Regions from separate parts of the Bowmanella denitrificans genome, predicted to be linked through region 1. Evidence: predicted binding sites of a transcription regulator. Region 1 holds the regulator's gene; the other holds the start of a gene.
The links. The regulator ArgR, encoded in region 1, controls arginine synthesis, uptake and breakdown. The targets are predictions, from matches to a motif close to ANTGAATANNTATTCANT.

Region 1 (6,827 bases):
ATGGACAATGTGGCACTGCCGCCACCTGCCTTGGCTTCCACCACTTCGGTACCGGCATTCTGAATACGATGCGTCAGGCTGGCCACTTCCTCGTCACTGAACTCCACACCTTCAACCTGAGACAGCAATGGCAGGATAGTGGTGCCAGAGTGGCCACCGATTACAGGCACATGTACGTTGGCAGGATTCAGGCCCTTCAATTCAGCAACAAAAGTTTCGGCGCGAATAACGTCCAGGGTCGTCACACCGAATAATTTGTTTTTGTCATATACGCCTTTGGCTTTCAGCGCTTCGGCGGCAATAGCCACAGTGGTGTTAACCGGGTTGGTAATAATACCGATGCAGGCCTTTGGACAATTGTCAGCAATGGCATCCACCAGATTACGCACAATGCCAGCATTGATATTGAACAGATCTGAACGATCCATACCCGGCTTGCGCGGTACACCGGCAGGGATCAAGACGATGTCACAGCCTTGCAGTGCGGTATTCAGGTCATCCTTGCCAAACCCTTTAACTTTCACATCGGTAGGAATATGGCTCAGGTCCACGGCCACGCCGGGTACCACAGGGGCAACGTCATATAAAGACAATTCAGAGCCGGCAGGCAACTGAGTTTTGAGCAACAGTGACAATGCCTGGCCGATACCGCCGGCAGCACCTAATACGGCTACTTTCATGTTTATCTCCTGTGAATGTGAGTAACGTTTTCGACTGACAGCGCAGTCTGTGAAAAATGTTAGGCTACTAAGCCACTGACAACCCGGGAAATGACCAGATCTGACATTTGAGCCGGATTGCGGAAAACATTGGGGGCAGAGTCTACTTTGTGGCCGGGGGCTTAGCAAGCTGCCTGCAAATCGACTCTAATTCATCAGCAAGTTTAGCGGAATAAGACCAAGGTATAAAAAACATTGATTCGTCAGGTCTGGCAGGTAAAGTAACGGCTTGAATTGATAGCAGTGTAAAAAGCGGGATGGCAATGGCAGGTAAACAAGAAGAACTGATTAAATCCTTTAAGGAAATACTCAAAACCGAAAACTTTGGTTCGCAAGGCGAGATCGTCGAAGCGCTGAAGGAACAGGGCTTTGATAATATCAGTCAGTCGAAGGTGTCCCGCATGCTCAGTAAGTTTGGCGCGGTGCGTACCCGCAATGCGCTGGGTGAAATGGTCTATTGTTTACCGCCGGAACTGGGTATGCCCACGGCCAAGAGCCCGCTTAAGCAATTAGTGCTGGATATCGTACACAACAATGTGATGGTGATTATCCGCACCAGTCCGGGGGCTGCACAGTTAATTGCCAGACTGCTGGATTCATTGAGCCAGGCCGATGGTGTACTAGGTACTATTGCCGGCGATGACACTATATTTATTGCCCCGGCCGACGTCACTCGTATCGATGACACCCTGAAGCGGGTTGAGGCACTGTTCGAAAACGTTTGATTCTTATTCTCGCAGTGCCGCTGAGGTCACAGAGAAAGGATGAGACTCATTGGATACGCAATAAAAAACTCCCTGTTCTCTGTGCCTCTGTGGTGACATCTACTGGTAGGAAACGAACAGGCTCTACATGGCGGAAGCAACATGAAGAAGTACTTCCACTGCTGCCCCGCACAGAACACTGGAAAGGCCGGTTAACAATAAACTATTGAAAGCTCTGCGAACTCGGCGTCTCTGCGATGAATATTGTCGGGTTTATCCAGTCAATACAGATTCAGCACTTACTTAAATGCCAATTCCAACCAAACCATACGATGATCGGAAGAACTCTTACGATCTTTAACCAAGCGATAAAGCGCATCCTCTTTGGCAGGCCAGAATACGCCGCCATCAACAATGTCCCAGCCTGCTTCAGAAGGCAGCACATAGTCGGCGCGCATACGCCATCCAGCGGTGTGGGTAGCGCCAAGCGGATTGTCAGGGCTATGTGCTTTACCACCAGCGCTGCGGGGAACGAACTGACCATTGACCTTGTCATGAGTAATCAGGCCAACAATGGCATCGCGCAACGAATCACCTTCGGTCATGGATGAATTCAGGTCACCCAGCACCACAAAGTTGCCGCCTTTAAAGCCCCCCTTGTTACCTTGATCGTCATAGATATAGGAGGCCTGAGTACCGCCGGATAAATAATCCACCCAGAAACGCACCTCATCGTGGTTACGTTTACCGTTTCTGTCCTCGGGGCCATCAAATACAGGTGGCGTAGGGTGACTGGCCAGTACATGTATCGTTCTACCGTTCACCTGCACCGGAATATCCCAGTGGGACTTAGAGGATAGCCTCAACACATTCTGCGCTTCTGGTGAGTACCAGGGTTGACCATTTGTCTTCACCACAGACGTCATCAGATTGCCAGGCATGTCTTTCCATAAGAAGCGCTGGAAAGTGCGCACATTGGCGGTATCAATAGGAAAGCGGCTAAGCACCACCATGCCGTACTGTCCGGGATACTTACCATATCCGAAAGCATCATCTTCGGTGCCGGAGGCAACGCCATCCCCGCTTAAGTCCACGCCGGAGTCTACGCCGGTGTTGACTGGTGCGACAAAATAGTAGGGATAATCAATCGACTGCGCGCCCTGTTGACTCTTGTTCAGATATTGGCGAATAAATGCCAGCGGCCCCTTCTCAGCATCCGCATCATAGTCAAACTCATTGAGCAGGATAATATCCGGCCTGACCCGCTGAATTATTTCAGCGGTGTTGCGAATCTGCTTGTGTTCGCCGTCTTTCAGTAACTCAAATAATTCCTGTCCCGTAACAGGCTGACCACGCTCAACATAGTTGTCGGCTTCCATACTGACGTTGAAGGTAGCGATGCGGATATCTGCCAAAGTTTGGCTGGCTGCGAACATAAGTAACAGAGGTAGAAGGCGTTTAATCATTGTTATCAATTCCGTCGGCGATGTCACGGCAGAGCGTTGTTTTCTGCCATGCTTTGTTACTGAAAAAGCCGGCACAAGGCCGGCTTTGTTTCAGCGTTATATCAGCTTAGAAGCTATATTTCACGCCCAAACGTACTTCCCACAGAGAGCCTGGATTGTATACAGACTCTGCAGCGTTCTCAGGGTTAACGCCGTTGATAGTGTAAGTACCATCATCGTTCATTTCTGCATCGACTACAGAAGCAGCATTGAACGGACCGCGACGCTGAATACCCCAGTCACTGTTAAGCAGGTTGCCAACATTCTTGATCACCAGGAAGGCATTTGCACGGTGGTCAGCAGTGAACGCAGGCAATTCCTGGTCGAAACGCAGGTCGAACCTGGTGTACCAGCTGGACTCGCCAGCATTACGAGGTACGATCTGTCCACGGTACTTCTCAAGACCAGCCTGTTCAACGAATGAATCAAATTCAGCCTGTACATCGGCAGACGCGAAAGTGACATCAGTACCATATTGATCAACGGTTGGCACATACAACAGTGAGCGATAATCGGCCAGGTCAGAGCCTGGTTGGAAGTTATCAAAGGTGTAAGAGAAGTTACGACCTGCTTTCCTGTTACCAAACAAAGAGATAGTTGTATTGTAACCGTCGAAGAACTCAGCGGTATAACGCACACTCAATGTAAAGTTATGGGGGATTTCATAGTTTGAAGTCGCCACACCCGGGTCATTCTGATCCGCAACTGCGATGTTGGTGAAGTTAGAATACGCCACTGAACTTGTCATTGGGTTGTAGTCTTCTGACTTGTTGTAAGCGTAACCCAGTTGGAAATCCAGACCAAAATCGTACTCTTTTTTCACCGCCAAAGAGATAGTGGTAGAGCTACCATCTTTAGGTGCATTGGTCAGCAGCAAGTCGCTGTAACGAGTGTTACGAGTGATCTCACGCCCGTCAACTGTAGCCAGAACCATCTTGTCGTAAATAGGACGACCATCAATGGTGTCATCACCAGTATCGAAGCTGCTCAAATCAACAATAGTGGCTGAGTCTTGCTTCTTGGTGTAAAGGAAATCGGCAGAGAAGATATAATCATCTTCAGTGGCGTAGGTGACACCAATGTTGTATTTCCACTCAGACGGCATATCAAAATCAGGGTCCACCGCGTTGGTAGAAGGTTCTTCACCCAACGGCGGATTATTGGCCGTGACCTGATCATACATTGACTTGATTGGATCAAACACCGCACGCCCGTCACCAATCTTCTCAGCATCTAAGATATTAATATCAGGACGGTAAGCATCTATATTGGTTATACCATCGTTGGAGTAGCTGTTAGACAACCATACGTTAGGGTTACCGCCAGAATACAGACCAATACCACCACGTACTTCCAGGCTGTCGTCAACGGCCCAGTTAAAGCCAAAACGAGGCTGCAGCAAGTCTTTACCATCGAAGCTCGCCTGATTGGTCATGTTGTAACGTTCTTCAAATAGCGCATTGTGCTTAGGCTTGTCGCTGCTGGAAATCCAGTCATAACGCAAACCAAAGATCAGCGTCACATCATCCAGAGTCCATTTGTCCTGAATATAGGCAGCATGCGTAGAATAGGAGAAAGAAGCTGCTGCATCATTCGGATTATTGGTGCCGGCGGAGTTATTGTAGTAAACGTCATCAGCAATACCTAACTCATAATCATCCAGGCCGCTGGCGCCACCGTTGGTGTTGCGGTTTCTGTCGCCACCAAAACGGTACTCACCAATGGTGTGCTGCATAAACAGGTTAAAGATATCCAGGTTTTCCTGCTCATAACCACCAGTGATGGTGTGCTCATCCAGGTAGTATGTACCAGCAACTTTGAACGTCGTGTTTTCCCAGTCCAGATCGTTAGACTGACGAGAATCATCCGGACCGATAAAAATGGTTCCGCCGTTTTCCAGTGAGCTGATCTGAATTTCACCAAAGCCGCTATCTGCATCAGTGGAACGCTGCTCGTTATCCAGCTTGGTGTGCCCGATACGCACTTCTGTGGAGAAATTGTCTGTCCAGTCTGAATACAATGACATTACCACTGCATCCAGTGTCGCACCTTTCTTATAGAAGTGGTTTGACAATGTCAGGTTTTGGCTGCTGTCATCGGACTGATCGATTTCGTAACCATCGTTGTAGTTGTACACCAAAGAGGCACGGTGTTCGGCATTGATGTTCCAATCCAATTTAACCAGGATCTTCTCATCTTCCACAGGTGCGGACGCTGGAAGACCACCGGCATCATAACCATACACATCTTTGGAAATCTGAATAGCACGGTTAACTTCGTCCATCGTTACAGAGCCGGTTTGCAGAGCTTCGTAACTGAAAATCTGAGCACCTTCCAACTTCTCATAAGATGCGAAGAAGAACAGCGTATCTTCAATCAGCGGTGCACCAACATTGAAACCGTAGCGCTTAACCGTAAAGTCGCCCAGGTCTACTTTTTCGTCTTCAACTTCATCACCGGTCAAAGAATCACTAGTGAAGTCATAAAACACACTTCCGTGTATTTCATTTGTGCCAGATTTAGTGACCGCATTAACGTTACAGCCGGTAAAACCACCGTACTGCACATCAAAGGGTGCAATTTCAACGGCAACCTGGTCTATGGCGTCAAATGAGAACGGCATACGTGTAGTAGGATAGCCGTTGTAATTCAAACCAAAACTGTCGTTCATGCGCACGCCGTCAACAGTCAGGCTGCTGAAACGCGGGTGACTACCGCCACAAATAATGGATTCAGAACCATTGTCTTCGGAGATGCTGATACGCGGGTCAATACGCACCAAATCTTTAATGTCACGATCCGCAGATGCAGCTTGTTCCAGATCCGACAAGCTGAAAGTAGAGCCCGGACTGGTGTTACCAAACTCAATGCTGCTCAGTTTAGATGCTGTGACAGCAATACGCTCAACAGATTGCTCCTGTTCCAGCGTCACGTTCAAAGGCAGAGGTTCACCTAATGTCAGATAGACGTCAGTCACTGACGTATCCTGAAACTTGTCAGAGTCCACAGTGATGGAATAAGGACCGCCGACACGCAGACCTTTGGCAGTGAATTGACCAGCGTCATTTACAACGGCCGTTTTCACTGTACCAGAAGGAATATGCGTAATGGTAATAACTGTACCTGGAGCAGGATTACCTTTAGGTCCAACGACCTTCCCGGTAATACCAGAAGATGTTTCCTGAGCCATTGCTCCGGCGGACATCCCCACTGACAGAGCCACAGCTAACGCAACGCGATTGAGCTTGGATTTAGTGAACATTGTGTTTTCCTAAGGTTTGTTGTGTGCAATTCACAGTTTAAGAGGCGATTATGACAACTTTGTTGTAGTAGTCGCTGCTGCGGAAAAGTCAAATTTCCGGCAACCCAAACTGAACAAAAATCATCCGACGCTTCAGATTTCCGGAAGAAATTGTCCTTTCTCTGGTTAAAATAGGAAGGCTTCATAAAGATTCATAACTTCTTGTTCATATATGTTTTAAATCAATAAGTTATGCCTTTTAAATAATTTTACCCATTGAAACAAGTAAGATTAACTGGTGAAATGTATAGCCTTACTCATCGGAGTTCTCTGATTTCATGATGTTATCGGGTTTGAAGCTGTCGAAAATCAGTATAGCGACCATTGCGGTGTTGCTAATCGTACTTATGTGGTTGATTGGCAATGAAAATATCGATAGTGCAACGGCAGAATTCCCGCCCGTTATTGAACAATTTTCCGAATGCAGCACCCATGGTGACAACTTAAGTGCCACATTAGTGGTTTTTATCAACGCCGAGTACCTGGCTAAAAACTTGTCCGCGGCGCTGTGCCAGGACCCGGTGGTGGTCAAACAATACGGCCAGGTGAAAGCCGTCTGGAATCATAGCGAAGACCAGGTCCTGCAATATGTAGGCAA
Region 2 (6,827 bases), on a different contig from region 1:
TTACGCAGGCTGAGTACTGCCTGGGGCAAGGATTGGCCCACTTGAATCATAATTGGTCCTTGGTTGATTATTACACTCACAGTATTTATCAACTTACCGCTAAGATCATCTAATAAGATATCTGCTAGCTATACGGCATTCTTATAACTCTTCTACTTCTCGTAATTAGGCAGCTTGCGCTGATGGTTGGCATCTTCAAACAGCGGCGAACTGATCATTAAATCTGCGGTGGCTTCATTACAAGCCACCGGCAAATTCCAGACGCTGCATAGCCTGAGCAGGGCTTTAACATCCGGGTCGTGGGGCGCCGGGTTAAGCGGGTCCCAAAAGAAAAACAGCGCATCCAGGGTGCCTTCGGCAATTAATGCACCGATTTGCTGGTCACCGCCTAATGGACCACTTTTAAACCTGTGTACCGGCAGTCCCAGCGCATCAGACAACAGCCCCCCGGTGGTGCCGGTGGCGACCAGGTTATGCCTGGCCAGAATATCGCGGTGCTTTTGTGCCCATTCGATAAGGTCAGGCTTTTTATGATCATGGGCGACCAGCGCCAGGGTTTTCTGCATAGCTTGTTCCTGCCAAAAGTGGATTATTATCAGGCCGTTTTCTGATTATTAAGCCATTGAAACTGAGACAGTTCCAGTGCCTGTTCCAGTGAATCCAGCAACACATCGGCCATGGTGAATTTCTGCGGGTCTTTGTGGCCTGCTTCAGGGACCGCCACGGTATACAACCCCGCAGCTTTAGCGGCCTGCGCGCCGCGGGCCGAATCTTCAAAGGCCATGCATTGCGAAGCATTCAGGGCCAGCTTGTTTAGGGTAGTCAGATACACGGCCGGGTTGGGCTTGCCTGCCACTTCGTGCTCTGCGGAATGATACAGGCTGATATAGTCGCGTAGTTGCAATTTATCCAATACCGCCTCTATCAGGCGGCTCACTGAACCTGACGCCACCGCCAGGGTTAATCCCAGCGCCTTACAACGTGCCAATAAAGTATAAACACCGGGCAGTGCCTGGCCTTTACGCTCTACTAACTCGATTACCCTGTCTTCCAGGCGCCGCGCCACATCACTGACATCCTGCCTGTCCAGCTTGAATTCGTTATACCAATATTGCACGACTTCTTCGGTACTCAGGCCGGTAGTCTGAAAACACATGGACTCGGTCAGGCGTATTCCCACCGTGGCAAACACTTCCTGCTCGGCCTGACGCCACAAAGGCTCAGAATCGATTAGCAGGCCGTCCATATCAAAAATCACTGCTTGTAACTGCAAAACGTCTCTCCGTTATTTCAAACAGACTTGGCCAATCAGATGGCGCAATAAATTAATGGTCGGATTCACATAATCCAGGGCAATAAATTCATCCGGTTGATGGGCCTGGTCAATGCTGCCTGGCCCCAGTACCAGGGTGTCGCAGCCCAATGAACTGATAAAGGGCGCTTCGGTGCAGTAGTTGGCGCTGCTGGCTTTAAAGCCGGTAAATTGTTCGGCCAGGTCAAGCAGCGAGGTTTCGTGACGGCTGGCAAAAGACGGCACCGTGTCGTACATCAATGCCCGGCTGATTCTGCCCGGATAAGCGGTCATAATCGGTGCCAGGGCCTGATCAATGCGGCTGATAGCTTCGGCATCGCTCAGGCCGGGCACCGCGCGCAAATCAAAATTCAGGCGGCAGTGGCCACAAATCCGGTTTTCGCCGTCACCACCATGAATATGCCCCAGATTCATGGTGGTTTTGGCCACGCTGAAGGCCGGATCCACATACTGCGCGGCCAGTTGGTCACGCAGTTTCATCAGTTCACCCACGGCCTGATACATGATCTCTATGGCATTAACCCCTTTATCCGGATCGCTGGAATGACCTGCCTTGCCCGTGATGTCCAGGGTATGGGCCATATGGCCCTTGTGCTTGCAGATAGGTTTAAGGCCGGTGGGTTCACCGATAATGGCCATATCCGGTTTGATCAGTTGCTGCTGGGCGAAAAAACGTGCTCCGGCCATGGAGGTTTCTTCATCGGCGGTAGCCAGAATGTACAACGGCTTGGTTAATTTATTTAGCGGAATCTCGCGCAGGGCCTCCAGAATAAAGGCAAAAAAGCCTTTCATATCACAGGTGCCCAGGCCATAGAGTTTGTTGTCTTTTTCGGTCAGTTTAAAGGGATCAAACTGCCAGCGGCCTTCATCATAAGGCACAGTATCTGAGTGCCCGGCCAGCAGTAAGCCGCCTTCGCCACTGCCGATTCTGGCCAGCAGATTGAATTTATGCCTGGCGTCCGGTACTGGTTGAATACTTATGTGGAAGCCGAAATCCTCCAGCCAGGCCCCCAGCATCTGCAACAAAGGCAAATTGCTTTGGTCGATTTTTTCATCGAATGCACTGATGGTCGGATGTGCGATGATTTGTTTGTAAGCGTCCAGAAATGGCGGCATTTTCATAATAAATTCACAAAATAAATATGCACAATTGTTGAATAAATATGTGTTTGGTGGCAAAGTATCTCACAATTCATACTTTAGTGCATCCAGAACCCTAAATGCAGCAGAATTTGCAGCCTTCTTTCTTAATTCTCGCCCGGCGACGACATTAGCCTTTGTCCCGCTTTCGCGGGCTTGTCATTTGGTTTTGCTACACTTGTTGTCTTTAACACACTGAAAATTCTGATCATGATTAAAACTTGTATTGTTGGAGCCAGTGGTTACACCGGAGCCGAGCTGGCCGCCTTAGTGGCGAAACATCCGGGATTTGAACTTGCTGCATTGTTTGTTTCCCAGGGCAGTCAGGATGCGGGTAAAAATCTGAGTGCGCTCTACGGGCGTTTTAGCGGCTTGCTGGACATGCCGCTGCAGCCCTTGTCTGAAGACAAGCTGAGCGAGCTGGCGCAGAATTATGATCTGGTGTTTCTGGCCACACCCCATGAAGCCAGTCACGAATGGGCGGCCACCCTGAGTGCAGGAAAAGCGGTGGTTATGGACTTGTCCGGTGCATTTCGCCTGAAAGACAAAGATATCTTTGCCCGTTTTTACGGTTTTGCCCATGAACAACCGCAATTGTTGCAGGAAGCGGTATATGGTCTGGCGGACTGGCATGCAGACAAGATTGCCAAGGCCAGGCTGGTGGCCGTTCCGGGTTGTTATCCCACCGCGTCACTGACAGCGTTAAAGCCTTTGCAGGTAGCCGGGCTGCTGGATGAACAACAATGGCCGGTGATTAATGCGGTATCCGGCGTCAGTGGCGCAGGGCGCAAGGCCGCCTTAAACAGCAGTTTTTGTGAGGTCAGCCTGCAAGCCTATGGTGTGCTTGGGCACCGCCATCAACCTGAAATTTCCGCCGAACTGGGGCGTCAGGTGATCTTTACCCCGCACCTGGGTAATTTTAAGCGTGGCATTCTGGCCACCGTCACGGTCAAAGTAAAAGCCGGTGTTACTGCCAGCCAGGTTGACGAAGCCTATCAATCTGCCTATCAGGGCAATCCTATGGTGCGGATACGCAGTGCCTGGCCAAAAATCGATGAAGTGGCCGGCACCTGTTATTGCGATCTGCACTGGAAACTGGATGAAGCGTCTGGCCATTTAGTGGTGACCAGTGCCATCGACAACTTGCTCAAAGGTGCCGCAGCGCAGGCGCTGCAATGCGCCAATATCCGTTTTGGCTTTGCACCCGAAGCCGGTCTGGCGGAGAAGGCCCTATGAAGCCATTAATTGTTAAAGTCGGCGGTGCCTTTATTGGGGATGCCAAGGCCGCCAAGGCGTTACTGGATGTGCTGGCGCAGTTACAAAAAAGTCGTCCGGTACTGCTGGTGCATGGCGGCGGGCCGATTGTTGAAGAGTGGATGCAGGCACTGAATCTGAAAACCGTCAAAATTGACGGTTTGCGGGTCACTACTCCTGAACAGATGCCTTATATCGTCGGGGCACTGGCGGGCACCGCCAATAAGCAACTGGTGGCCCAGGCCATTGCCTGTGGACTGAATCCGGTGGGCCTGGCTCTGACCGACGGTGCCATGGTCAATTGCCAACCCATGGATGCCAAATATGGTGCGGTGGGGTCGGTGACGCCGGGCAATGCCACGTTACTGAAGTTATTGCTGAGTCAGGACTTCCTGCCGGTAATCAGCTCCATTGGCGCCGATCAGAGCGGGCAACTGTTAAACGTTAACGCCGACCAGGCCGCCACTGTGATGGCGCAATTGCTACATGCTGAATTGCTGCTGTTGTCTGATGTGGCCGGGGTGCTGGATGCCGATAAACAACTGCTGAGTGAACTTAGCGCCGCACAAATCCGCGAGCTGATTGACGCTGGCGTTATCCGCGACGGTATGACGGTCAAAGTGGAAGCGGCACTGGCCGCCGCCAAGGACATTGGTCTGCCGGTAACCATCGCCAGTTGGAAACAACCTGAATCTTTGTTGCGGCTGGCCGACAATCAGTCGGCCGGCACGCGTATTTATCCTGACTGAACACCCAATCCGGGGAAACTGGGGACGTACCTATGAAAAAGGATCTGCTGACTTTTGCTGATTGGAGCAAAGCAGAACTACTGAGCCTGCTGAAGCTGGCTCAACAGACTAAGCAAAATCCAGCCGACTATCGCAAGGCACTGGATGGCAAAGCGGTTGCGGCGCTGTTTGAAAAACCTTCGTTGCGAACCCGGGTCAGTTTTGACATAGGTATTAATAAACTGGGTGGCCATATGGTGTACCTGGACAGTCAGGCCGGTAAATTGGCCGGGCGTGAGGATGCCCGCGATATGGGGGCCAATCTGGCCTGCTGGGCCGACGCGATTGTGGCCCGGGTATACAGCCATAACACCCTGGTGCAAATGGCTGAAACGGCCAAGGTGCCGGTCATTAATGCGCTGTGTGACTTGTATCACCCCTGCCAGGCGCTGGCAGATTTTCTGACCGTGCAAGAGGTGCTGGGGGATGTCAGTCAGTGTCGCCTGGCCTATATTGGTGATGGCAATAATGTCAGTAATTCATTGTTGCTGATGGGGGCCATACTGGGGGCGGATATCCGCGTGATTACGCCAAAGGGCCACGAGGTGAAAGGGCAAATTCTCGACCAGGCGCATAGTCTGGCGCAGCAAAGCGGCGCTAAGATTGTTGCCAGCACTGATTTGGATGCCGCCAGAGGTTGTCAGTTCCTGTATACCGACACCTGGTTGTCCATGGGCGACACCACGCCGCTGGCTGAGATTAAAGATAAGTTCCAGCCGTTCCAGTTAAATCGGCAACTGATGGACAAGTGTGGGGCGGATTACGCCATGCATTGCCAGCCTGCCCATCGGGAGTTGGAAATTACCAGTGAACTTATTGATGGCGAGTGTTCACTTTTGCTTCAGCAAGCAGAAAACAGAATGCACGCCCAGAATGCGATTTTAATCAGCCTGCTGACTGCACATTAATTTGCTGCAGTGAATGCGTATATTCGATATCTGAAAAGATATTGAATAGGGCAGGAAAATCATCATCGCACTTTTTATTTTCCGTCCCAGAATAAGGGCATCAATCCGGGTCTGGGCGGTGGCTAAAATTAAAGGAAAAACAGAATGTCAAAGTCTCAAGTGAACAAAGTGGTATTGGCCTATTCTGGCGGTCTGGACACCTCCGCCATCATTCCTTGGCTGAAAGAAAACTATGACTGTGAGGTCGTGGCCTTTGCTGCCGATGTAGGGCAGGGGGATGAAGAGCTGGAAGGCCTTGAGCAAAAGGCCCTGCGCAGTGGTGCCAGCGAATGCCATATTGTTGATTTGAAAGAAGGCTTTGTTGCCGACTACATCTACCCCACTGTGATGACCGGTGCGGTTTACGAAGGTCAGTACCTGCTGGGCACGTCTATGGCCCGCCCCATCATCGCCAAGGCTCAGGTGGAAGTGGCGCTGAAGGTCGGTGCCGATGCGCTGTGCCATGGTTGTACCGGCAAGGGTAATGATCAGGTGCGCTTTGAAGGCGCGTTCGCCGCACTGGCGCCGCAATTGAAAGTGATTGCACCCTGGCGCGAATGGGATATGCATTCCCGTGAAGATCTGCTTGCCTATCTGGCTGAGCGCAATGTGCCAACCAGCGCATCCGCAACCAAAATTTACAGCCGCGATGCCAATGCCTGGCATATCAGCCACGAAGGTGGTGAGCTGGAAAATCCCTGGTGTGAACCAACCAAGCAGGTCTGGACCATGACAGTGGATCCGGAAGATGCACCTAATCAGGCCGAGCGTGTGCAACTTAGCTTTGAACAGGGCCGTCTGGTTGCTGTCAACAATGACAAGCTCAGCCCTTATCAGGCACTTATCAAGCTAAACCAGTTGGGTGCTGCCCATGGTGTAGGGCGTCTGGATATCGTCGAAAACCGTCTGGTGGGCATGAAGTCCCGAGGCTGCTATGAAACGCCGGGAGGCACGATTCTGATGGCCGCCTATAAGGCTCTGGAGCATCTGGTGCTGGACAAGAGCGCGCTGAAATTCCGTGAACAGCTGGGCCTGGAATTTTCTCACCTGGTATATGACGGTCGCTGGTTTACACCGCTTAAGGATTCTATTCTGGCCGGCGCACAGGCTTTTGCCGCGCAGATTACCGGTGATGTGGTGGTGAAGCTCTACAAGGGGCAGGCCACTGTCGTGCAGCGTCGTTCACCTAACTCTTTATATTCCGAAGATTTTGCCACTTTTGGTGCGGATGATGTGTATGACCAGAGTCACGCCGAAGGCTTTATTCGTTTGTACAGCCTGGCCAGCCGGATTAAGGCGCTGAAAGACAAGGGCCAAGCCTGATGGCTTTGTGGGGCGGACGCTTCCAGGGCGGAAGCAGTGATATGTTCCGGCAGGTGAATGACT

Region 2: a site for ArgR is predicted at 2,465-2,482, ahead of argC (N-acetyl-gamma-glutamyl-phosphate reductase). Genes of this name have one in related genera too.

The regions. Positions count from the first base shown of each region.
Region 1 is NZ_BAAAEI010000015.1:136,247-143,073, forward strand. It holds gene mdh (malate dehydrogenase) at 1-680, opposite strand, end outside; gene argR (transcriptional regulator ArgR) at 977-1,444, shown strand; gene ABD028_RS14205 (endonuclease/exonuclease/phosphatase family protein) at 1,723-2,889, opposite strand; gene ABD028_RS14210 (TonB-dependent receptor) at 2,996-6,190, opposite strand; gene ABD028_RS14215 (substrate-binding domain-containing protein) at 6,508-6,827, shown strand, end outside.
Region 2 is NZ_BAAAEI010000031.1:284,671-291,497, forward strand. It holds gene ABD028_RS22535 (peroxiredoxin) at 1-50, opposite strand, end outside; gene ABD028_RS22540 (methylglyoxal synthase) at 153-566, opposite strand; gene hxpB (hexitol phosphatase HxpB) at 596-1,273, opposite strand; gene argE (acetylornithine deacetylase) at 1,286-2,434, opposite strand; gene argC (N-acetyl-gamma-glutamyl-phosphate reductase) at 2,663-3,688, shown strand; gene argB (acetylglutamate kinase) at 3,685-4,455, shown strand; gene ABD028_RS22565 (ornithine carbamoyltransferase) at 4,488-5,402, shown strand; gene ABD028_RS22570 (argininosuccinate synthase) at 5,547-6,764, shown strand; gene argH (argininosuccinate lyase) at 6,764-6,827, shown strand, end outside.